4 regions of the Streptomyces niveiscabiei genome follow, and region 1 is predicted to be linked to each of the others. Evidence: riboswitches for the same ligand, from Rfam matches in the RefSeq annotation. Region 1 holds a riboswitch; each other region holds the start of a gene.
The links. Region 1 has a riboswitch for cobalamin ahead of metE (5-methyltetrahydropteroyltriglutamate--homocysteine S-methyltransferase). Riboswitches for the same ligand answer to the same signal wherever they lie in the genome.

Region 1 (5,250 bases):
ACGGCCGTCCACCAGCTCCGCTTGTTCGCCTCGGTCTTGGGCGGCATGAACCGCAGGTAGTCGATCTGCTCACCGATCTGCGCGATGAGCGAGAGACACACGCCGGCCCCGAGGAGCACGGACGCCGTGTTGATGCCGCCCTCGCCGTCCGTACCCGCGTAGTTCAGGAACTTGTCGACCGTGCCGGGGTCGGTCGCGACCAGGTACACCAGCGGCCCCACCATCAGCAGCAGCCAGATCGGCGTCGTCCACACCTGGAGCTTGCTCAGCGCCTTCATGCCGTAGATCACCAGCGGGATGACCATCAGCGTGGAGACCAGGTAGCCGAGCCACAGGGGGAGTCCGAGGCCCAGCTTCAGCCCCTGGGCCATGATCGACCCTTCGAGCGCGAAGAAGATGAACGTGAAGCTCGCGAAGATGACGCTGGTCAGCACCGAGCCGTAGTACCCGAACCCCGAGCCCCGCGTGATCAGGTCCAGGTCGATGTTGTACCGCGCGCCGTAGTACGCCAGCGGGAACCCCGTCACGAAGATGACCACGGCCGCCACGGCGATCGCCACGAGCGCGTTGCCGGTGCCGTGCGCCAGGCCGATGCCCGCGCCGATCGAGAAGTCCGCCATGTAGGCGATGCCGCCCAGCGCGGTCGTCGCCACGACCATCGGGGTCCAGCGGCGGTAGCTGCGGGGCGCGAAGCGGAGGGTGTAGTCCTCCAGGGTCTCCTTGGTGGCCTGGTCGGTGGTCGGGGCTGGGGCTGTGCGTATGTCTGTCTGCGGCTCGACGCTCACTACATCTCCTTGCGGCGGGGAGGGGACTGTTGTCCCGCGAGACGGCTTGCGGGAGCACGGAGACGGTAGGCAGAGGGTGTTACCCCTAAATACTTCCTGTATGAAGGAGATGTTTCGGTGAACGGGCGAAGCCCCCGGGGATCCCCGAGGGCTTCACCTCCCGGCTCAGGACAGTTCCGCCCGCACCCTCCTCGCCGCCGTCACCAGGTTCTCCAGCGACTCCCGCGTCTCCGGCCAGCCCCTCGTCTTCAGCCCGCAGTCCGGGTTCACCCACAGGCGGTCCGCCGGGATCGCCTCAAGTCCCGCCCGGAGCAACGCCGAAGCCTCCTCCGCGCTCGGCACGCGCGGCGAGTGGATGTCGTACACCCCCGGGCCCGCCTCCCTCGGATAGCCGTGCGCCGCCAGTTCCCGCGCCACCTGCATGTGCGAGCGGGCCGCCTCCAGGCTGATCACGTCCGCGTCCAGCGCGTCGATCGCCTCCACGACGTCCCCGAACTCCGCATAGCACATGTGCGTGTGGATCTGGGTGCGCGCCTGGACGCCGGACGTCGCCAGGCGGAACGCCTCCGTCGCCCACTCCAGGTACGCCGCGTGGTCCGCCCCGCGCAGCGGCAGCGTTTCCCGCAGCGCCGGTTCGTCCACCTGGATCACCGGACTCCCCGCCGCCTCAAGGTCGTTCACCTCGTCGCGCAGGGCGAGCGCCACCTGGCGGGCCGTCTCGCCGAGCGGCTGGTCGTCCCGTACGAACGACCACGCCAGCATCGTCACCGGCCCCGTCAACATGCCCTTGACCGGGCGGGAGGTGAGGGACTGGGCGTACGACGTCCAGCGGACCGTCATCGGGTCGGGGCGGGAGATGTCCCCGGCGAGGATCGGGGGACGGACGTACCGGGTGCCGTAGGACTGGACCCAGCCGTGCTGGGTGGCGAGGTAGCCCGTGAGCTGTTCGGCGAAGTACTGGACCATGTCGTTCCGTTCGGGTTCGCCGTGGACCAGCACGTCGATGCCGGCCTTCTCCTGGAAGGCGATCACCTCCCGGATCTCGGCGCGGATGCGGTCCTCGTAGCCGTCGAGGCCGATCCGCCCCGCCCGCAAGTCCGCGCGGGCGGCCCGGAGTTCACCGGTCTGCGGGAACGAGCCGATCGTGGTCGTCGGCAGCGTGGGCAGCCCGAGATGCGCGCGCTGCGCCAAGGCCCGCTCGGCGTACGGCTGTTCGCGGCGGGTGTCGGCCGCAGTGACCGCCGCCGCACGGGCCCGCACATCCGGGTCGCGCGTGATCGGTGACCCTGCCCGGGACGTCAAATCCGCGTGGTTGGCGGCGAGTTCGGCGGCGATGGCGCCGGTTCCGCTGGTCAGTCCGCGCGCCAGGGTGACGACCTCGGCGGTCTTCTGCCGGGCGAAGGCCAGCCAGCGCAGGATCTGCGGGTCGGTGTCGCGTTCGAGGCCGGTGTCGAGGGGGACGTGCAGGAGGGAGCAGGAGGCGGCGACGTCGACGCGGCCGGCGAGCCCGAGGAGGGTGCCCAGCAGGGTCAGCGACTTCGCGAGGTCGTTCACCCAGACGTTGCGGCCGTCGACCACCCCCGCGACGAGCCGCTTGCCGGGCAGCCCGCCGACGGACGCGAGGTCCTCCAGCGTGCCGGGCCGCGTGAAGTCGAGGGCGAGCCCCTCGACGGGCGCCTTGGCCAGCACCGGCAGGGCCTCGCCGGGCCGGTCGAAGTAGGTCGCGACCAGCAGCTCGGGACGGTCCCCGAGCGTGCCGAGGTCCCGGTACGCGCGCGCGGCGGCGTTCAGCTCGGCCGGGGTGCGGTCCTGGACGAGGGCGGGCTCGTCGAGCTGCACCCACCGGGCACCGGCCGCGCGCAGCTCGGCGAGGATCTCGGCGTACACCGGCAGGAGCCGGTCGAGGAGGGTGAGCGGCTCGAAGGCGGGGTCGACGCCGGGGGCGGGCTTGGCCAGCAGCAGGTAGGTGACCGGGCCGACGAGGACCGGGCGCGCCGTCAGGCCGAGGGCGAGGGCCTCCCTCAACTCGGCGAGCTGCTGGGCGGGTTCGGCGCGGAAGACCGTGTCCGGGCCCAACTCGGGCACCAGGTAGTGGTAGTTGGTGTCGAACCACTTGGTCATCTCCAGTGGCGGCGCGTCCTGCGTGCCGCGCGCCATGGCGAAGTAGCGGTCCAACGGGTCGGCGATTCCCGCGTGGCGTACGGGAATCGCGCCGACCATGACGCTGGTGTCGAGGACGTGGTCGTACAGCGAGAAGTCGCCGGTGGGCACCTCGTCGAGGCCGGCGTCGGAGAGGCGGCGCCAGGTCGCGGCGCGCAGGTCGGCGGCGGTCGAGCGGAGTTCGCCTGCGGTGACGCGGCCCTTCCAGTAGCCCTCGACGGCCTTCTTCAGTTCCCGGTGCTCGCCCTGCCGGGGGTAGCCGTACAGGGTTGCCGCGGCTGCGGACTTCGTGGTCACGGAGATCTCCTTCACGAGACGATTCCCTGAGGTCCCGGCGACGGGACGAGGGCGTGAAGGAGCGGACGGCACGAAGCCGCCTGTGCGCCGACCCACCCGCGAGGTCACCGGAACTCCGTGCGCGAACACATCGCGCACGGGCAGTCGGCAGGTCTTCGGACTCGCGGGCACGCCTCCTCCGAGGACGAGGCACCTACTGGCCGTCGCTTCCCAGGCCCCATGGGCCCAGTGCGTATGACGGCGGTCGTTCCCGCTCACCGCTGCGGGGCAGTCCCGGATTCCCACCGGGTTCCCTCTTGCGACGCGGCCCGTCTGGCTGACGGGGCGAACCGGCTGCGGTGATCAGCGTACGGGGTGAACCGCCGGTACGGGGAGGGCCTTTGGGAAACCGGCCGGTATGTGACGCCGGTCTCTTTATCGAAACGGTTGAGTTTCGCTAGTGAGGTGTGTAGCGTTCCTGAAGTACGAAACCGTTTCGTTCGCGAGACGCCCGATCATCTCATCGGAGCAGGCCCCTGATGTCACAGACCACTCAGACGCCGGACACGACGTCACTCACGAAGACAGCCGAGGAACCCGCGTCCCGTCACCGCTGGTGGGTCCTCGCGATGATCGGCATAGCCCAGCTGATGGTCACCCTGGACGCGACGATCGTGAACATCGCGATGCCGTCCGCCCAGGCCGACCTCGGGTTCTCCGACGGCGACCGGACCTGGATCGTCACCGCCTACTCCCTCGCCTTCGGCAGCCTCCTGCTCCTCGGCGGCCGGATCGCGGACCTCTTCGGCCGCAAGGTCGCCTTCCTGATCGGCGTCGGCGGCTTCGCGGCGGCCTCCGCGCTGGCCGGCGCCGCCACGAACTTCGAGGTCCTCGTCGTCGGCCGCACCCTCCAGGGCCTGTTCGGCGCGCTCCTCGCACCGGCCGCGCTCTCCCTGCTGACCACGACGTTCACCGACGCCAAGGAGCGCGCCCGCGCCTTCGGTATCTACGGCGCCATCGCCGGCTCCGGCGCGGCCGTCGGCCTGCTGCTCGGCGGGGTCCTCACCGAGTACCTCGACTGGCGCTGGACCCTCTACGTCAACCTCGCCCTCGCCGTGATCCCCCTGGTCGGCGGCTGGATCCTGCTCAAGCGCACGGCCCGCGAACCCGGCGCGAAACTCGACATCCCCGGCACGATCCTCGTCACCACGGGTCTCTTCTCCGTCGTCTACGGCTTCTCGATGGCCGAGTCCCACGACTGGTCCTCCCCGCGCTCCTGGGGCTTCTTGACCATCGGCGCCGTCCTGCTCGCCGCGTTCACCTGGTGGCAGACCAGGGCGTCCCACCCGCTGCTCCCGCTGCGCGTCCTGCTCGACCGCGACCGCGGCGCCTCCTTCGCCGTGATGCTGATCTCCAGCGCCGGGATGTTCGGCGTCTTCCTCTTCCTGACCTACTACCTCCAGCTCAGCCTCGGCTTCTCCGCCGTCAAGACCGGGCTCGCGTTCCTGCCGATGGTCGGCGCGCTGATGGTCGCGGCCACCGTCGCGACCAGCTTCCTCGTCCCGCGGATCGGCCCGAAGGTGATCGTCCCGCTCGGCATGGGCCTCGGCGCGCTCGGCCTGGTCTGGATGACGGGCCTGGACCTCGACAGCACGTACGCCACCCACGTCATGCCGCCGCTGGTCCTCACCGGCCTCGGCATCGGCCTGGTCATGGCGCCCGCGATGTCCCTGGCCACCAGCGGCGTCGCCGCGCACGACGCCGGGGTCGCCTCGGCCGCCGTCAACACGATGCAGCAGATCGGCGGCTCCATCGGCACCGCCCTGCTCAACACGCTCGCCGCGAGCGCCGCGACCACCTACCTGGACGGCAGGAACGCGGCCGACAAGCTCGTCCAGGCGCACGCCGCGCTGGAGTCGTACTCCACCGCGTACTGGTGGTCGGCCGGGTTCTTCGCGGTCGGCGCCGTCCTCACCCTGCTGCTCTACCGCAGCGGCGTTCCGAAGGCCGACGAGAACGCGGCTCCCAC
Region 2 (5,250 bases), on a different contig from region 1:
AGGGCGTCGCGCAGGCGGGTGACCGTGTCGCCGTCCGACAGGCCCCCGCCGACGCAGATCGCGTCCGCGCCGGCGGCGATCGCGAGGACGGCGCCCCGTTCGACGCCGTACGTGTCGGCGACGGCCCGCATCTCCATGCCGTCGGTGATGATCAGGCCGTCGTGGCCGAGGTCGTGGCGCAGGAGGTCGAGGGTGCGGCGGGAGAGGGTCGCGGGGCGGGCGGGGTCGAGGGCGGGGGTGAGGATGTGGGCGGTCATGACGGCGCGGACCCCGGCGTCGACGGCGGCGCGGAAGGGCGGGAGGTCGCGGGCGGCGAGCGTCTCGTAGGGGACGTCGACGCGCGGCAGCGACTCGTGGGAGTCGACGGACGTGTCCCCGTGCCCGGGGAAGTGCTTGGCGCAGGCGGCGACCCCGGCGGACTGGAGCCCGGTGACGTACGCGGCGGTGTGCCGGGCGACCAGCGCCGGGTCGGCGCCGAAGGAGCGTACGCCGATGACGGGGTTGCCGGGGTCGGTGTTGACGTCCGCCGAGGGCGCCCAGTCGAGGGTGACCCCGCACTCGGCGAGCCGGCGCCCCAGCTCGGCGGCGACGGCGCGGGTGAGGCCGGGGTCGTCGACGGTGCCGAGCGCGAGGCTGCCGGGGAAGGAGGACCCCCGGCGCGCTTCGAGGCGGGTGACGTCGCCGCCCTCCTCGTCGACGGCGATCACCACATCGGGCCGGACCTTGCGCAACTCGGCGGTGAGGTCGGCGAGTTGCCGGGGACCTGCGATGTTGCGGGCGAAGAGGCCGACGGCGGCGAGGCCCTCGTCGAGGCGGCGCAGCAGCCAGTCGGGGGCGGTCGTCCCGGTGAAGCCGGGCTGGAGGACGGCGAGCGCGTCCCGGGTCACAGTCGTCTCCGCCAAGGCCGCCCTCCGAATGGCGCACGAATGGTGTAGACCAGCATCGCGAGCTTGGACCGGACCAAGGACCGTGTCAAGGCCCGGGACGCCGTACGCAGGGAGTTCTTACCGGCCCGGACCGGAACCGACCTGCCCGTACGGGCACCCGCACACACGATCCCGTGCCACGATGGGGTGCCGCGGCCGACGGGAGGTCGGCCCGTGCGAGCCGGGAAGGCGGGCCATGAGCACCGACGTCAGCAGTGCGGAGAACGAGGGTGGAGCGACCGTCCGTACCGCGCGTGTGCCCAAGTACTACCGTCTGAAGAAGCATCTGCTGGACATCACCCAGACGCAGGCACCCGGTACGGCCGTCCCGCCGGAGCGCACGCTCGCGGCCGAGTTCGACACGTCCCGCACGACCGTCCGCCAGGCCCTCCAGGAACTCGTCGTCGAGGGCCGGCTCGAACGCATCCAGGGCAAGGGCACGTTCGTCGCGAAGCCCAAGGTGTCCCAGGCGCTCCAGCTCACCTCGTACACCGAGGACATGCACGCGCAGGGCCTGGAGCCGACCTCGCAGATCGTCGACATCGGGTACGTCACCGCCGACGACCGCCTCGCCGAGCTCCTCGACATCACGCCCGGCGGCCGGGTCCTGCGCATCGAGCGCCTCCGCATGGCCAACGGGGAGCCGATGGCCATAGAGACGGCCCACCTCAGCGCCAAGCGCTTCCCGGCCCTGCGCCGCTCCCTCGTCAAGTACACGTCCCTGTACACCGCCCTCGCCGAGGTGTACGACGTACGGCTCGCCGAGGCCGAGGAGACCATCGAGACGGCGCTCGCGACGCCGCGCGAGGCGGGGCTCCTCGGCACGGACGTGGGGCTGCCGATGCTCATGCTGTCCCGGCACTCCCTGGACCTGCGGGGGGAGCCCGTGGAGTGGGTGCGGTCGGTGTGGCGGGGGGACCGGTACAAGTTCGTGGCCCGTCTGAAGCGGCCGGTGGAGTAGCACAGCTTCAGGACGATCCTCCGGCAGGGCTTCCGCTGTGCTTATCCGTCACTTAGATTGCCTGCGCATTGCAGTGGTGATCACTGGTGATCTCAGCGAGGGGACGGAGCCGCCGATGTCAGAGACCCCACCGAAGGCAGGGGACCCGGTGGTGACGCCCGTGCGCGTCGTCATCGCCCTCTGCCTGTTCGCGCCCTTCGTGGCGCTGCTGTGGGTCGGGTCGTATGCCGATGTGAACCCGCGGTTCGCCGGTATCCCGTTCTTCTACTGGTACCAGATGCTGTGGGTCGTCGTCTCGACCGGGCTGACCATGACCGCGTACAAGCTGTGGCAGCGTGACCAGCGCGCCCGCAAGGGGGGTGCGTCGAAGTGAACGACGGCGTCAACGGCGTCGCGCTCGGCGTCTTCATCTTCTTCTTCCTCGCGGTCACCGTCATGGGCTTCCTCGCGGCGCGCTGGCGCAAGGCGGAGAACGAGCACTCCCTCGACGAATGGGGGCTCGGCGGGCGCTCGTTCGGGACCTGGGTGACCTGGTTCCTGCTCGGCGGCGACCTCTACACGGCGTACACGTTCGTCGCGGTTCCGGCGGCCGTGTACGCGGCCGGGGCGGCCGGGTTCTTCGCCGTGCCGTACACGATCCTCGTGTACCCCCTCATCTTCACGTTCCTGCCCCGCCTGTGGTCCGTCTCGCACAAGCACGGGTACGTCACCACGTCCGACTTCGTGCGCGGGCGGTTCGGCTCGAAGGGGCTGTCCCTCGCGGTCGCCCTCACCGGCATCCTCGCGACCATGCCGTACATCGCGCTCCAGCTCGTCGGCATCCAGGCGGTCCTGGACGTCATGGGCGTCGGGGGCGGCGAGGACACGAACTGGTTCGTCAAGGACCTGCCGCTGCTGATCGCCTTCGGCGTGCTGGCCGCGTACACGTACTCCTCGGGGCTGCGGGCGCCGGCGCTGATCGCGTTCGTCAAGGACACGCTGATCTACATCGTGATCACGGTGGCGATCATCTACATCCCGATCAAGCTCGGCGGGTTCGACGACATCTTCGCCAAGGCCGGGGAGAAGTACGAGGCCGCGGGCGCCGGGGGGCTGGTGCCGGCGCAGGGCGCGCAGTGGACGTACGCGACGCTCGCGCTGGGGTCCGCCCTGGCGCTGTTCATGTACCCCCACTCGATCACCGCGACTCTCTCCTCCCGCAGCCGCGAGGTCATCCGCCGCAACACGACGATCCTGCCGCTGTATTCCCTCATGCTGGGCCTGCTCGCCCTCCTCGGCTTCATGGCCATCGCGGCGGGCGTGAAGGTCTCCAACGGGCAGCTGGCGATCCCCCAGCTCTTCGAGGACATGTTCCCCGACTGGTTCGCGGGCGTCGCCTTCGCGGCGATCGGCATCGGGGCGCTGGTTCCGGCCGCGATCATGTCCATCGCCGCGGCGAACCTCTTCACCCGGAACATCTACAAGGACTTCATCCGCCCCGACGCGACGCCGGAACAGGAGACGAAGGTCTCCAAGCTGGTCTCCCTCCTCGTGAAGGTCGGCGCCCTGGTCTTCGTCCTCACCATGGACAAGACGGTCGCCATCAACTTCCAGCTCCTGGGCGGCATCTGGATCCTCCAGACCTTCCCGGCCCTGGTCGGCGGCCTGTTCACCCGCTGGTTCCACCGCTGGGCGCTGCTCGGCGGCTGGGCGGTGGGCATGCTGTACGGCACGATCGCCGCGTACGGTGTGGCCTCCCCCACGCAGAAGCACTTCGGCGGCAGCTCGAAGGAGATCCCCGGCATCGGTGAGATCGGCTACATCGGCCTCACGGCGTTCGTCCTGAACGTCGCGGTGACGGTGGTCCTGACGTTCGTCCTGAAGGCGGCGAAGGCCCCCGACGGCATCGACGAGACGAGCCCCTCGGACTACACGGCGGACGCGGGCGACCCGGGCGTCCAGACGGAACTCCCCCCGGCGACGTCGGGAGCGGCCCACTAGCAGTTCGCTCCACAGGGGTGCCACACCAGGCCGTCAGGCGGGTGCGGCACCCCTGTGGCTTGTCGCGCAGTTCCCCGCGCCCCTAAAAAAGATGCGCTGCGCGCACTTTTTAGGGGCGCGGGGAACTGCGCGAACGGCCACGACGCACCCGCAGACCGCCTCCGACAACACCCCCCACCCCCCGCCCGGCATCACAGTTCCCACCCACAAGTTGACGCTCCGAAGCCGACGCGACACAACATCTGGGGGTGACCTGACAGGGCGGCACTAGATGTATGCTCATGCTCGCTGTCGCCGCAGGGGAATCCGGTGGGAATCCGGAACTGTCCCGCAACGGTGTACTTGTGCGTATACGCGCACGGGAGTCAGTCCGAGGACCTGTCGGCAGCAAGCGCCAGCCGTGCCAAGGGACGGCTCGGCGTGCCCTGACGTCCGGGCCTCGCGGAGTGGGCCGGGGACGCGTACGTGTCGTGCGTCCGTGCTGCCCCATGCCCTCCCGCGAAGCCCCTTGCCGAGCGAGGGAGAGCCTCACGTGACCATCGCGCCAGCCGAACCGGCTTCAGAGGTCCAGGCGGTCGAGACCGGAACCGACGGTCCCGGTACCGCGCTGCTGCGGACCCTGACGGAGCTGACCGCCGACCTCCCCGACGCGGACCCCGGCCGGGTCGCCGCCGCGGCCCTGCGGGGCCGTTCCGCGCGGGCGGACGAGGCCGAGCTGCGGGAGCTGGCGACGGAGGCCGCCGCGGGCCTGATCTCGGAGGACCCGGCGTACTCCCGTCTCGCCGCCCGCCTGCTGACGATCAGCATCCGCGAGGAGGCCGCCTCGCAGAGTGTGACGACGTTCACGGAGTCGATCTCCGTGGGCCACCGCGAGGGCCTGATCGCGGACCGCACGGCGGAGTTCGCGCGCCTGCACGCGACCGCGCTGGACGGCCTGATCGACCCGGCCGCCGACGACCGCTTCGGCTACTTCGGCCTCCGTACCCTGCACAGCCGCTACCTGCTGCGGCACCCGATCACGCGCAAGGTGATCGAGACGCCCCAGCACTTCCTGCTGCGCGTGGCGTCCGGGCTCGCCGAGGACGACACCGTACGGGCCCTGGACGAGGTCGCGGCCCTGTACGGCCTGATGAGCCGCCTGGACTACCTGCCGTCCTCCCCCACGCTGTTCAACTCCGGCACCCGGCACCCCCAGATGTCGTCCTGCTACCTCCTGGACTCCCCCAAGGACGAGCTGGACTCCATCTACGACCGCTACCACCAGGTCGCCCGCCTGTCGAAGCACGCCGGCGGCATCGGCCTGTCGTACTCCCGCATCCGCTCCCGGGGTTCGCTGATCCGGGGCACGAACGGGCACTCCAACGGCATCGTGCCGTTCCTGAA
Region 3 (5,250 bases), on a different contig from region 1:
AGCAGGGCCAGCGTCCCGGCCTCCCTGCGCACCTCGTCCTCATGCCGCACCCCGGTCCGCAGGACCAGCTCACGGGTCCCGCCGCCCCTCGTACGGATGGCCAGCCGCCGCGTCTGCGCGCTGATGCCCCCGTACAACACCTCGACACCGACGATCTCTTCGCCGGGTTCCAGGCACTGCTTCACCCAGGCCAGGCTCGACGAGCGGACACTCACCAGGTCACCAGCACCCTTCCGGTCACTCCTGCTCGAAGGAACACCGCCTCGCCGCCGGATCACGCCGTCGCTCGGGCCGGTCAGTCCGGGCGTGCCGCTTGCCACGTCCAGGAGGTCTGGCGGGGGAGGCCGGCGAGTTCTGCTCGGCCGGTGCACCAGAGGAGGACCCGGGTGGGGTCTCCGGGCGGGGCCGCGGGGAAGAGCCGGGTGAGGACCGCCGCGCTCAGCGGTGCCGGTGGCAGCCAGTCCACGGACAGGCCCTGTGTGATGTCGTGGGTGTGCAGCAGGATCTCGGCGACACCCATCGCGGCGAACCCCCCGGGGTCGCACGGGCCCCAGTGCCAGGCCCGCAGGGCCGGGTCGGCTGTGGCCAGCGCGCTGCCGAGCAGTCCGCCACAGGCGGTGACGGCCTGGAGCACTTCGGCCGGTGAGGCGGTGGGGCGGACGTTCAGGTCGATGGGGAGGTAAGCGTCGGCGGGCTGCGCCGCCACCTGCGCCGCGTAGGCCAGCAGGTCGTGTGCGATGTGGGCCGCTGTCTCCCGGCAGGTCCATTCGAGCGGCCCGGCCGCCACCGTCCAGTCCTCGGCGGTACGGGGGCCGAGCACCTCCAGCATCTCCGCCACGGCGGCGTCGACATCCTTGTGGTCCATGCGGAACTCCTCGTGACGGGGCCGGGGTGGTTGTCGTCGTCCGTGCGTCGTTCAGGCAGGGCTGGAGCATGGATGTGACCATGCCGAAGTCCCGGGCGACGGAGCTTCATGCGCCGCGTTGTGAGTATGCCGTGGCCGCGATCACCGGGAGGAGGGTCAGGGCGAGGGCGCTCGATGTGAGGGCGAGGGTCGGGTAGCTCGTCGATGTGACGATCAGGCCCGAGGAGATGCCGCCGGTGGCGCCCGCGAGGGAGATCGAGACGTCCACCAGGCCCTGGGTCCTGGCGCGGTTGGTGAGGGGGACGGAGTCGGTGAGGAGGGCGGTGCCGGAGACGACGCCGAGGTTCCAGCCCAGGCCGAGGAGGGCGAGGGCCAGGCTCAGGAGGGGGACGGAGTCTTCCGGGGCGGTGGCGGCGACCAGGCCGGCAGTCAGGAGGGTGAGCGCGGCGGACGTTGCCGTGCGGAGCGGTCCGTGGCGGTCGGTGAGGCGGCCGGTCAGCGGGGAGGGGAGGTACATCGCGGCGATGTGGACGGCGATGACCAGCCCGGACGCGCCGGTCCCGTGCCCGTGGTCGTGCATGTGGACCGGCGTCATCGTCATGACGGCGACCATGACGAGTTGGGTGACGACCATGACGAGCGCGCCCAGCGTGACGCCGCCGCCCTCGCGGGGGCTCAGCAGGCCGCTGACCGGCGTCCGCGCGGCCAGCGTCCGCGCCAGGACCAGCGGGTCGGGGCGCAGGCTCACCGTCAGCACCAGCGCGGCCAGCGCGTACGCGCCGCCGGACAGCAGGAAGGGCCCCGCCAGCTCGGGAATCCCCAGCGCCGCCCCCACCTCCCCCATCGGCGCCGTGAGGTTCGGCCCGGCCACACCGCCCAGCGTCGTCGCGACCAGCACCGTCGACACGGCCCGCGCCCGATGCCCCGGCGCCGCGAGGTCGGCTCCGGCGTACCGCGCCTGAAGGTTCGTCGCCGACCCGGCCCCGTACACGAACATCGCGGCGAAGAGCAGCACCGGACTGTCCACGACGGCGGCGACGATCACCCCCACCGCCCCGAGCACCCCCGCGAGATACCCGAGCACGAGCCCGGGGCGGCGCCCACGGCGGTGGGAGACGCGTCCGACGGCTACGGCGGTGAGCGCGGAACCCCCGGTCAGCAGGGCGCTGGGCAGCCCCGAGAGCCGCGTGGACCCCAGCATGTCCTGTGCCAGGAGGGCGCCGACGGTGACCCCGGCGGCCAGCCCCATGCCGCTGAGGACCTGGGAGGCGACCAGCACCCGCAGGACGCGCCGCTGGGCCCGCACGGGATCGGTCGAGGCAGTCGTCGCGGGGACGGTCACATCCATGCTTCCCACCTCATGTCCAGGCCCTCGGTCTCATGACCTCCGCCCCCGATACCTCCGCAGCGCCCCGGCGACCGCACACCGCACACAGTCGTCGACCGGCACCCGATGACACCGCACCGGCCCTCCGGCCAACGCCTCCAGTTCCGCCACCAGCCTCTCCGTACGCCTGGCCTGCTCCGCGAGCACCCGTACCCGCGCGCTCTGCCCGCCGACCTGCCGCCTGCTGGCGATCAACCGCTCGTACTCCGGGACAGTCAGCGCCACCACCTCACGCCCGCCGAGGGTGATCCGGCGCGGCCGGGGTGTGTTGGGCACGTGCTTCCTCCGCTCCTCGCCGAAGCCGGGGCTGAAATCTGGGCCGGGGCCGGGATCTCGGCCGGGGCTGGGGCCTGGCCTGCGCCTGCGCCTGCGCCTGCGCCTGCGCCTGCGCCAGCGAACACGTGAGGGCCCCGCAGTCGAGGCCCTCAGGTGTCAGACGGTGACGGTCTCCCGCCGGGTCACGGGATCGGGCCTCAGCAGCCGATGCGCCAACTCCCCGAAGGCGAGCCCGAATCCGGTCCACAACGTCGCCTGGATGGCGAGCGCGGAGAGCCGGAACCGCCACAGGACGGTCGCGGGGAAGTCGGCGGGCACCTCGTTCACGGACGGCAGGAACGCGTACGCCAGCCCGGTCGCGGCGACGAACGCGGCCACCGCGACGACCGTCGCCCACCAGTTGCCGAGGCCAGGCGCGAGCCGCTTGCCGAGGAGGGTCGCGGCGACGGCGAGCAGGACGCTGAGGACCAGCATCAGGAAGTACAGGGTGGTGCGCTTCCCGATGGTGTCGCCGTCGCCGACGGCGGGCGGGTTGGCCGGGTACTTGAGGAACGGGACGACGTAGACGGCGACCAGCGCGCAGCTGGCCAGGAGCAGCGCGGTGGCCCGGGGGCTGAAGCGTCCGACGCGGCCGAGGGCGAAGCAGTACGCGAGGGCCGCGATGCCGCCGAAGGCGACGCCGTAGACGAGGACGCCGGTCGCGAGTCCGGCGGTGGACTGGAGGGAGCGGGAGACGAGTTCGGCCTCGTGGCCGTGCTCGTGGGAGTGGGCCTCCTCGAAGCCGATCGCCTTGTCGACGGAGGGTTCACCGAGGACGTAGGCGACGATCAGGGCGAGCACGCCGGCCGCGAGACCGGCGAGCATGCCCCGCACGAGCAGGTTCCGTACGGTTGCGGAGTTCATGGGGTGTCGGCGTCCCTCGGGTCAGTGGCAGGGGAAGCCGAGCAGGTGGCGGGCGTCGTGCACCCACTCGTGGACCTCTTCGCCGGAGAGGAGTGCGGTGGCGCCCTGCTCGGCGCCGACGAAGTACAGCAGGATCAGCATGAGGACGCCGAAGAAGACGGCCCAGGGGGCGATGGCCTTCAACGGCAGTTTGAGCGGGGTGGTGGCGGTGGTCGGCTGGGCGACGTGCTGCGCCATGGCAGGGCCTCCTTCGGGAGTTCGCGTCCCGTCTCGGTGGTGCTCCGTACGACGGCTACGGGTCTGACTCACCCCTGCCTCGAAGAGGCCGCAGGGCACACAGTGGCGCGACCGTGCCGGGATCTCACCGGCTTCCGTCCTGCCGTCGTTGTCGGGGCGACGATACCGCGTGACGTGTACCCGACCAACCCCGCGTCACCAGGCACTTTCCTCCCGACGCCGCCGCTCAGGGCCCTTCGCCGCCCCGGGTCGCGCCTCACGGGCCGCCGCTCGACTCGCGGATCGCGAGCGTGAAGCCGCTGACGAACTCCTCGTACCGGGGCGGGGGTTCGTGCTGTTCGATGCGGGTGACGAGGAGGGTGACGGCGTGTTCGGCCATGCCGTCGTGGTCGGGGTCGACGCTGGACAGGGACGGGACGAGGTACGCGCTCTCGGCGATGTCGTCGAACCCGATGACCTTGACCTGGCCGGGGACGCGGACGCCGCTGTCGGCGAGTCCGCGCAGGACGCCCATCGCGAGGGTGTCGGTCACGCAGAACACGCCGTCGAAGTCCAGGCCCCCGGCGACCATGTCCCGCGCGCACCGGGCGCCCTCGGCGAGCCCGAACCGGCCGACCTCGCGGACCAGTCCGGGGTCGTACGGCACCCCCGCGTCGGTGAGGGCCTGCCGGTAGCCGGCGTGGCGGAGGCTGGAGGTGTCGATCTCGTCGATGTCTCCGCAGACCAGCGCTATCCGCCGGCACCCCCGCTCGACGAGGTGGGCGACGGCCGCCCGGGACGCCTCCAAGTTGGGCATGCCGACGTGGTCCACGGGTCCGCCGACGATGCGGTCGCCGAGCACGACCACGGGGTGCTCGACGGTGAGGCGTTCGGCGTCGGTCTGCGCCAGGCCGACGGCGCTGAGCAGGAGGCCGTCGTAGAGGCGGTTGCGGGAGAGGGAGAGGGCGTCGAGTTCGCTCTCCCGCGTGGCGCCGGTCTGTTCGATGCCGACGCGCAGGCCGTGGCGTCCGGCGGCGGCGATGACGCCGGCGGCGAGGCGGCTGTAGTACGGGCTGTCGACCTCGGGCACGGCGAGGCCGATCGTGCCGGTGCGGCCCTTGCGGAGGTTGCGGGCGGCGACGTTGACCCGGTAGTCGAGCCGGGCCATCGCCGCGAGGACCTTGTCGCGGGTCTCCCGCCGTACGTGGGGGTGGCCGTTGATGACGTTGGAGACGGTCATCGCGGACACCCCGGCCGCCTTCGCCACGTCCTGGATGGTCGCCACGGGTCAGGTCAGCGGGGCCTGGAGGGTGAGGAAGGAGTGCGGGGGCAGGGTGAGGGTCAGGCCGCCGTCCGTCGCCTTGACCCCGTCGAAGGGGCGTGGCGCGACCGTGTCCCGCTGCTCGGGCGTGTTGTGGTCCTGGACGCGGCCGGCCGTCAGGAGCCGGGCGACCGGGGCGCCGAGGGTGCCTCCCCGCAGGTCGAGGGTGACCTCCGCCGGTTCTTCGGCGTCGAGGTTGGAGAGGGAGACGAGGACCTTGCCGTTCTTGACGCTGGCGGAGACGGAGACGGTCGTGAGTTCCGCCCCGGCGACGGTGCGTCG
Region 4 (5,250 bases), on a different contig from region 1:
CGCGGGGACGTACGCCGGGGGAACGCGGACCGGTGTCGAGGGGAATCACGCCGGTGCGGCCCGCGCCGGTCTCGCCGGGCGGCGCCGACGAGGGTCGGCGTTCGGCCAACTCCCCCTCGGCGCCGCCGATCTCGGCCGCTCACATCAGTGGCGTCAGGAACCTCCGCAGGATCTCCTCGTAGGCCGCCGGGTCGGCGTTCCACATCGCGCCGTGCGGGGCGTCCCGGACCTCGTGGAGGGTCGTGAGCGCGGGCGCCCGCGCGGCGAGGCGGCGGGAGAGGTCCCAGGGGGCGACCGTGTCGCCGGGGCCGTGGACGATCAGCGTGGGGACGCCGGGGAGCGTGAGCGCGGTGTCGCCGTCCGGGGGTTCCTGCCCGTTGCCGAGGCGGCCCAGCGCCGCGCGGACCGCCAGCGGGAGCAGGGCGCCCGGGGTGCGGCGCGCGGCGGCCAGCGAGCGCAGGGTCCGCTGCCAGTCGAGGACCGGGGAGTCGAGGACCAGGCCGCTGACGCGGTCGGCGAGGCCGGAGCGGGTGGCCGCGCGCAGGGCCATCGCCGCGCCGGTCGACCAGCCGAGCAGGATCACGCGGTCGGCGCCGTGCGCGAGGGCGTACCGGATCGCCGCGTCGACGTCCCGCCACTCCGTCGTACCGAGGTGGTTGAGGCCGTCCGGCTGGCGCGGTGCGCCCGCGTCGCCCCGGTAGGCGGGGACGAGGACCGGGAAGCGGCGGCGGTGCAGGAACCCCAGGACGTTCAGGGCGTGTTCGCGGCCGGCGCCGAGGCCGTGCACGGCGATCACCCAGGTGCGGCGCGCGCCGGGCACGAACCAGGCGGGCAGCGTGCCGAGTTCGCCGGGGACGCGGACGTCCGTGTGCGTCAGGCCGAGGGCCGTCGTCGGGTCGCCGACGTGCAGGTCCGGGGTGAGGCGTACGGACGTGCCGGGGCCGAGCGTGCCGTAGGAGACGCGTTCCAGGCGGCGGACGACCGTGTCGGCGTCGTGCGGGGCGTTCGGCAGGACCGGGCCGACGACCGCGTGGACGTCCGTGCCGGTGACGCCGTACGTGCCCGGTCTGAGGGCGGCGAGGTCGCGGGTGAGCGTGAGCTGTCCGGCCGCGGTGGCGTGCACGGTGAGCCTGGGTTCCGTCGGCAGGGGCCGGCCCGGTGGCGCCTTCAGCGCCGTGTCGCTCGCCACCCGGCCCGCGGCGACGCTCGCCGCGCCGGCGGCCACTACTGCGGAGACGGCGACGGCCGTCGCTTTGACTGGGCGCACGGGTCCAGTGTCCGGGTGGTCGGCGGGCGCGGCCAGTGGACGTCCCGGGCTTTCAGGCCGTCCCCTGCCCGTACCCCCTCAGCTTGTCCCCCGCCTCCCGCACCTGGGCCGGGGTCAGGAGGCTCGGGGTGTGGCCCGGGACCGAGGCCGCCGTCAGCCAGAGCCGGCACATCCATTCGAGCTGGGCCGTGTCGGTGAAGGCGCGGTCGAGGGTGGGGGCGTACGCGAGGGTGCCGTGGTTCTGGAGGAGGCAGGCGGTGCGGTCCTGGAGGGCCGTGCGGATGTGGTCGGCGAGTTCCTGGGTGCCGTAGGTGGCGTACGGGGCGACGCGGACCGGGCCGCCGAGGGCTCCCGTCATGTAGTGGATCGCCGGGAGTTCGGGGACGAGGGTGGAGACGGCCGTCGCGTGGACGGCGTGGGTGTGGACGACGGCTCCGGCGCCGGTCGCGCGGTAGACCGTGAGGTGCATGGGGAGTTCGCTGGTCGGCTTGAGGGTGCCGAGGACCTGGGTGCCGTCGAGGGCGACGCCCGTGATGTCCTGGGGCCCCAGCCGGTCGTACGGAACGCCTGTCGGGGTGACGAGGACCACGTCGTCGAGTCGTACGGAGACGTTTCCCGATGTGCCCACCACGAGTCCGTCGGTGACCGTGCGGCGTGCCGTCGCGACCAAGGACTCCCATGCCGCGGCCTCTTCGGGACGCGGGCGCCTCTGCTCAGCCATACGGGTGATCCTGCCAGGTGGGGGAGTCATGCCCACAGTGACACCGCGATGCCCTGTCCAGTTCACCTTCCGTTCATTCAGGTTACCTACCTTCAACGAGCCGATTACTACGAACGATTGCCTGGGTAAATGGAAAACTTCTCGCTGATCCTCGCGATAGTGGTGGTAACCGCTCTCGCGTTCGATTTCACGAACGGTTTCCACGACACAGCCAACGCGATGGCGACGACCATCTCGACCGGCGCACTGAGGCCCAAGGTGGCGGTGGCCATGTCCGCCGCGCTGAACCTTGTGGGGGCGTTTCTCTCCGTGGAGGTCGCGAACACGATCTCCAAGGGGCTTGTCGACGAAAGCGGTATACGACCCGAGGTGATCTTCGCGGCGCTGGTCGGCGCGATCCTCTGGAACCTGCTGACCTGGCTGGTCGGCCTCCCCTCCAGCTCCTCGCACGCTCTGATGGGCGGCCTGATCGGCGCGACGCTGGCCTCGGCCGGCACGGGCGCGGTGCACGGCGACGTCCTGGTCACGAAGGTGCTGATCCCCGCGGTCGCCGCGCCGATCGTCGCCGGGGTCGCCGCGATGCTGGCGACGCGGCTGTCGTACACCCTGGCGAAGAAGGCCGACGGGAAGGCCGCGGAGAAGGGCTACCGGTTCGGGCAGATCGCCTCGGCCGGGCTCGTCTCGCTGGCGCACGGCACGAACGACGCGCAGAAGACGATGGGCATCATCACGCTGGCGCTCGTCGCGGGCGGCTCGCTCGCGCCCGACTCCGACCCGCCCACCTGGGTCATCCTCTCCGCCGGTCTCGCGATCGCGCTGGGCACGTACCTGGGCGGCTGGCGCATCATCCGCACGATGGGCAAGGGCCTCACCGACCTCCAGCCGCAGCAGGGCTTCGCGGCGCAGACGTCCGCCGCTACGGTCATCCTCGCCTCCTCGCACCTCGGCTTCTCCCTCTCCACCACGCACGCGGTCTCCGGGTCCGTGATGGGCGCGGGGCTCGGCCGCAAGGGCGGGGTCGTGCGGTGGTCCACCGCCACGCGGATGTTCGTCGCGTGGGGGCTGACGCTGCCGGCCGCCGCGCTGGTCGGGGCGCTCGCGGAGTCGGTCACGGACCTCGGTGACTGGGGTACGGCCGCCGTCGCGGTGTTCCTCGTCGCCTCCAGCGCGGCGATCTGGAAGATCTCGCGGCGTGAGGTCGTGGACCACACCAACGTGAACGACGACTCCTCGACACCCGATGCCGGTGCCGCCGACATCAAGGTCGTGATCCCCTCCCCGGCGACCGCCGCCACCGACCCGGCCGCTCCCCCGGCCGCGACCGTCTGACCCCGAAGGACACCGCAACCATGAAGATCGACTGGTCCGCACTCGGCTCCGTCTTCGGTGTCAGCCTCGTGGTCACCGTCGGGCTCGTGACCCTCTTCACGCTCGGCGTCATGGGCCTGTCCCGCCACGAGCGCGCCCAGGCCGACGGCGGCTCCGCCGCGCTCGCGGTGACGGGGGCGTACGCCTGCTTCGCCGCGTGCCTGGGGGCCGTGGCGTACGGCATCAGCCTCATCGTCGCCTGAGCGCCCGGAAAACCGGCAGCAACCGTTTGCACAACCCCGTACGGCACCCGCTGTACGGGGTTTCGTGTGGGGTTCTGCACACTCCGCTCTCGCAGGTCAACGGTGAGTTGACGGGTCTTCGAGGCCCGTGGTGGACTGCCAGGGCCATGTACGGCGGCTCAGGAGGAAGTCCGGTGCGAATCCGGCGCGGTCCCGCCACTGTGACCGGGGTAGTCATCCCCGGGAGCCAGGAACTCCCACCGCCGGTCTCGTCGAACCAGGGCGTGGACACCCTGAGTGAGGACATATCGCCATGCTCGGCCGCCGATTGAGGTACCGACTCCGACCGCTCACCCCTACGGCCGGCTGAGCCGATGGGTGCCGGTCGCATCTACGCGTACGGCGCCGCCGCCGGACTCCTCGGTGACCTGCTGCTCGGCGATCCCCGCCGGGGTCATCCGGTCGCCGCGTTCGGGCGTGCCGCGGCGTGTGCGGAGCGGGCGTTGTGGCGTGACCACCGGGGGTGGGGTGCGCTGCACACGGCCGTCTGCGTGGGGGGCGCGGTGGCTCTCGGGGCCGTCTCGCAGGCTGCTGTGCGCCGCTCCCCCGCCGCTTCCCTCGCGTTGACCGGCCTCGCCACGTGGGCGGTCGTCGGCGGTACCTCCCTCGCGCGCGAGGCCCGGCACATCGGGCGGGCCCTGGAGGCCGGGGACGTCGAGGCGGCGCGGGCCCGGCTGCCGCATCTGTGCGGGCGCGATCCGCAGGCGCTGGACGCGGACGGGATCGCGCGCGCGGTTGTGGAATCGGTTGCTGAGAACACCTCCGACGCCGTGGTGGGCGCGCTGGTGTGGGGGGCCGTGGGCGGGGTGCCGGGGCTGCTCGGGTTCCGGGCCGTCAACACGCTCGACGCGATGGTGGGGCACCGGTCGCCCCGTCATCTGCGGTACGGGTGGGCGTCCGCCCGGCTCGACGACGTCGCCGGGTGGCCGGGGGCCCGGCTGACCGCCGTGCTCGCGTGTGCCGCCGGAGACGATCCCCGGGGTGCCGTACGGGCCTGGCAGGCGGACGCCGTGAAGCATCCGAGCCCCAACGCCGGGCCGGTGGAGGCGTCGTTCGCGGGGGCGCTGGGGGTGCGGATGGGCGGGACGTTGTCGTACGCGGGGCGGGTCGAACACCGGCCCGTGCTCAACGGGGGTGGGCGCGGGGTGGTCGTCGGGGACATCGAGCGGGCGGTACGGCTGTCCCGGCGGGTGAGTTGGCTGGCGCTGGGGGCGACGGTCGCCGGGCGGGCGTTGGCGGGGAGGGCGCTGGCGGGGCGTGGCGCTGCCGGGCGTGGCGCTGCGGGGCTCGGTGCTGCCGGGCGTGGTTTGTGCAAACGGTTGCTGAAAAAGGGGGCCAGCGTATGAGCGGCGGGCTACTGGTCGCCGGGACCACCTCCGACGCCGGTAAGAGTGTCGTCACCGCCGGGATCTGCCGGTGGCTCGTACGGCAGGGCGTGAAGGTCGCGCCGTTCAAGGCGCAGAACATGTCCCTCAACTCGTTCGTGACCCGCGAGGGCGCGGAGATCGGGCGGGCGCAGGCGATGCAGGCGCAGGCGTGCCGGATCGAGCCGACCGCGCTGATGAACCCGGTGCTGCTGAAGCCCGGCGGGGAGCGGAGCAGTCAGGTCGTGCTGATGGGGAAGCCCGTCGGCGAGATGGACGCGCGCCGGT

Region 2: linked by a shared signal. The riboswitch ahead of PV682_RS33580 (ribonucleoside-diphosphate reductase subunit alpha) and the one ahead of metE (5-methyltetrahydropteroyltriglutamate--homocysteine S-methyltransferase) in region 1 are both predicted to bind cobalamin.
Region 3: linked by a shared signal. The riboswitch ahead of PV682_RS17950 (CbtB domain-containing protein) and the one ahead of metE (5-methyltetrahydropteroyltriglutamate--homocysteine S-methyltransferase) in region 1 are both predicted to bind cobalamin.
Region 4: linked by a shared signal. The riboswitch ahead of PV682_RS26410 (cobalamin biosynthesis protein) and the one ahead of metE (5-methyltetrahydropteroyltriglutamate--homocysteine S-methyltransferase) in region 1 are both predicted to bind cobalamin.

Annotation. Positions count from the first base shown of each region.
Region 1 is NZ_JARAYJ010000002.1:439,497-444,746, forward strand. Features, by position in the region: gene PV682_RS04085 (allantoin permease) at 1-785, opposite strand, end outside; gene metE (5-methyltetrahydropteroyltriglutamate--homocysteine S-methyltransferase) at 951-3,242, opposite strand; cobalamin riboswitch at 3,372-3,591, opposite strand; gene PV682_RS04095 (MFS transporter) at 3,761-5,250, shown strand, end outside.
Region 2 is NZ_JARAYJ010000033.1:27,695-32,944, reverse strand. Features, by position in the region: gene PV682_RS33600 (glycoside hydrolase family 3 protein) at 1-902, opposite strand, end outside; gene PV682_RS33595 (GntR family transcriptional regulator) at 1,123-1,887, shown strand; gene PV682_RS33590 (DUF3311 domain-containing protein) at 2,003-2,260, shown strand; gene mctP (monocarboxylate uptake permease MctP) at 2,257-3,867, shown strand; cobalamin riboswitch at 4,143-4,267, shown strand; gene PV682_RS33580 (ribonucleoside-diphosphate reductase subunit alpha) at 4,400-5,250, shown strand, end outside.
Region 3 is NZ_JARAYJ010000011.1:172,495-177,744, reverse strand. Features, by position in the region: gene PV682_RS17975 (phosphotransferase family protein) at 1-215, opposite strand, end outside; gene PV682_RS17970 (maleylpyruvate isomerase N-terminal domain-containing protein) at 296-865, opposite strand; gene PV682_RS17965 (MFS transporter) at 972-2,213, opposite strand; gene PV682_RS17960 (hypothetical protein) at 2,244-2,528, opposite strand; gene PV682_RS17955 (CbtA family protein) at 2,685-3,431, opposite strand; gene PV682_RS17950 (CbtB domain-containing protein) at 3,453-3,668, opposite strand; cobalamin riboswitch at 3,705-3,853, opposite strand; gene PV682_RS17945 (LacI family DNA-binding transcriptional regulator) at 3,925-4,932, opposite strand; gene PV682_RS17940 (alpha-N-arabinofuranosidase) at 4,936-5,250, opposite strand, start outside.
Region 4 is NZ_JARAYJ010000021.1:52,765-58,014, forward strand. Features, by position in the region: gene PV682_RS26390 (alpha/beta hydrolase) at 140-1,267, opposite strand; gene PV682_RS26395 (class II aldolase/adducin family protein) at 1,320-1,988, opposite strand; gene PV682_RS26400 (inorganic phosphate transporter) at 2,118-3,317, shown strand; gene PV682_RS26405 (hypothetical protein) at 3,338-3,559, shown strand; cobalamin riboswitch at 3,674-3,814, shown strand; gene PV682_RS26410 (cobalamin biosynthesis protein) at 3,913-4,944, shown strand; gene PV682_RS26415 (cobyric acid synthase) at 4,941-5,250, shown strand, end outside.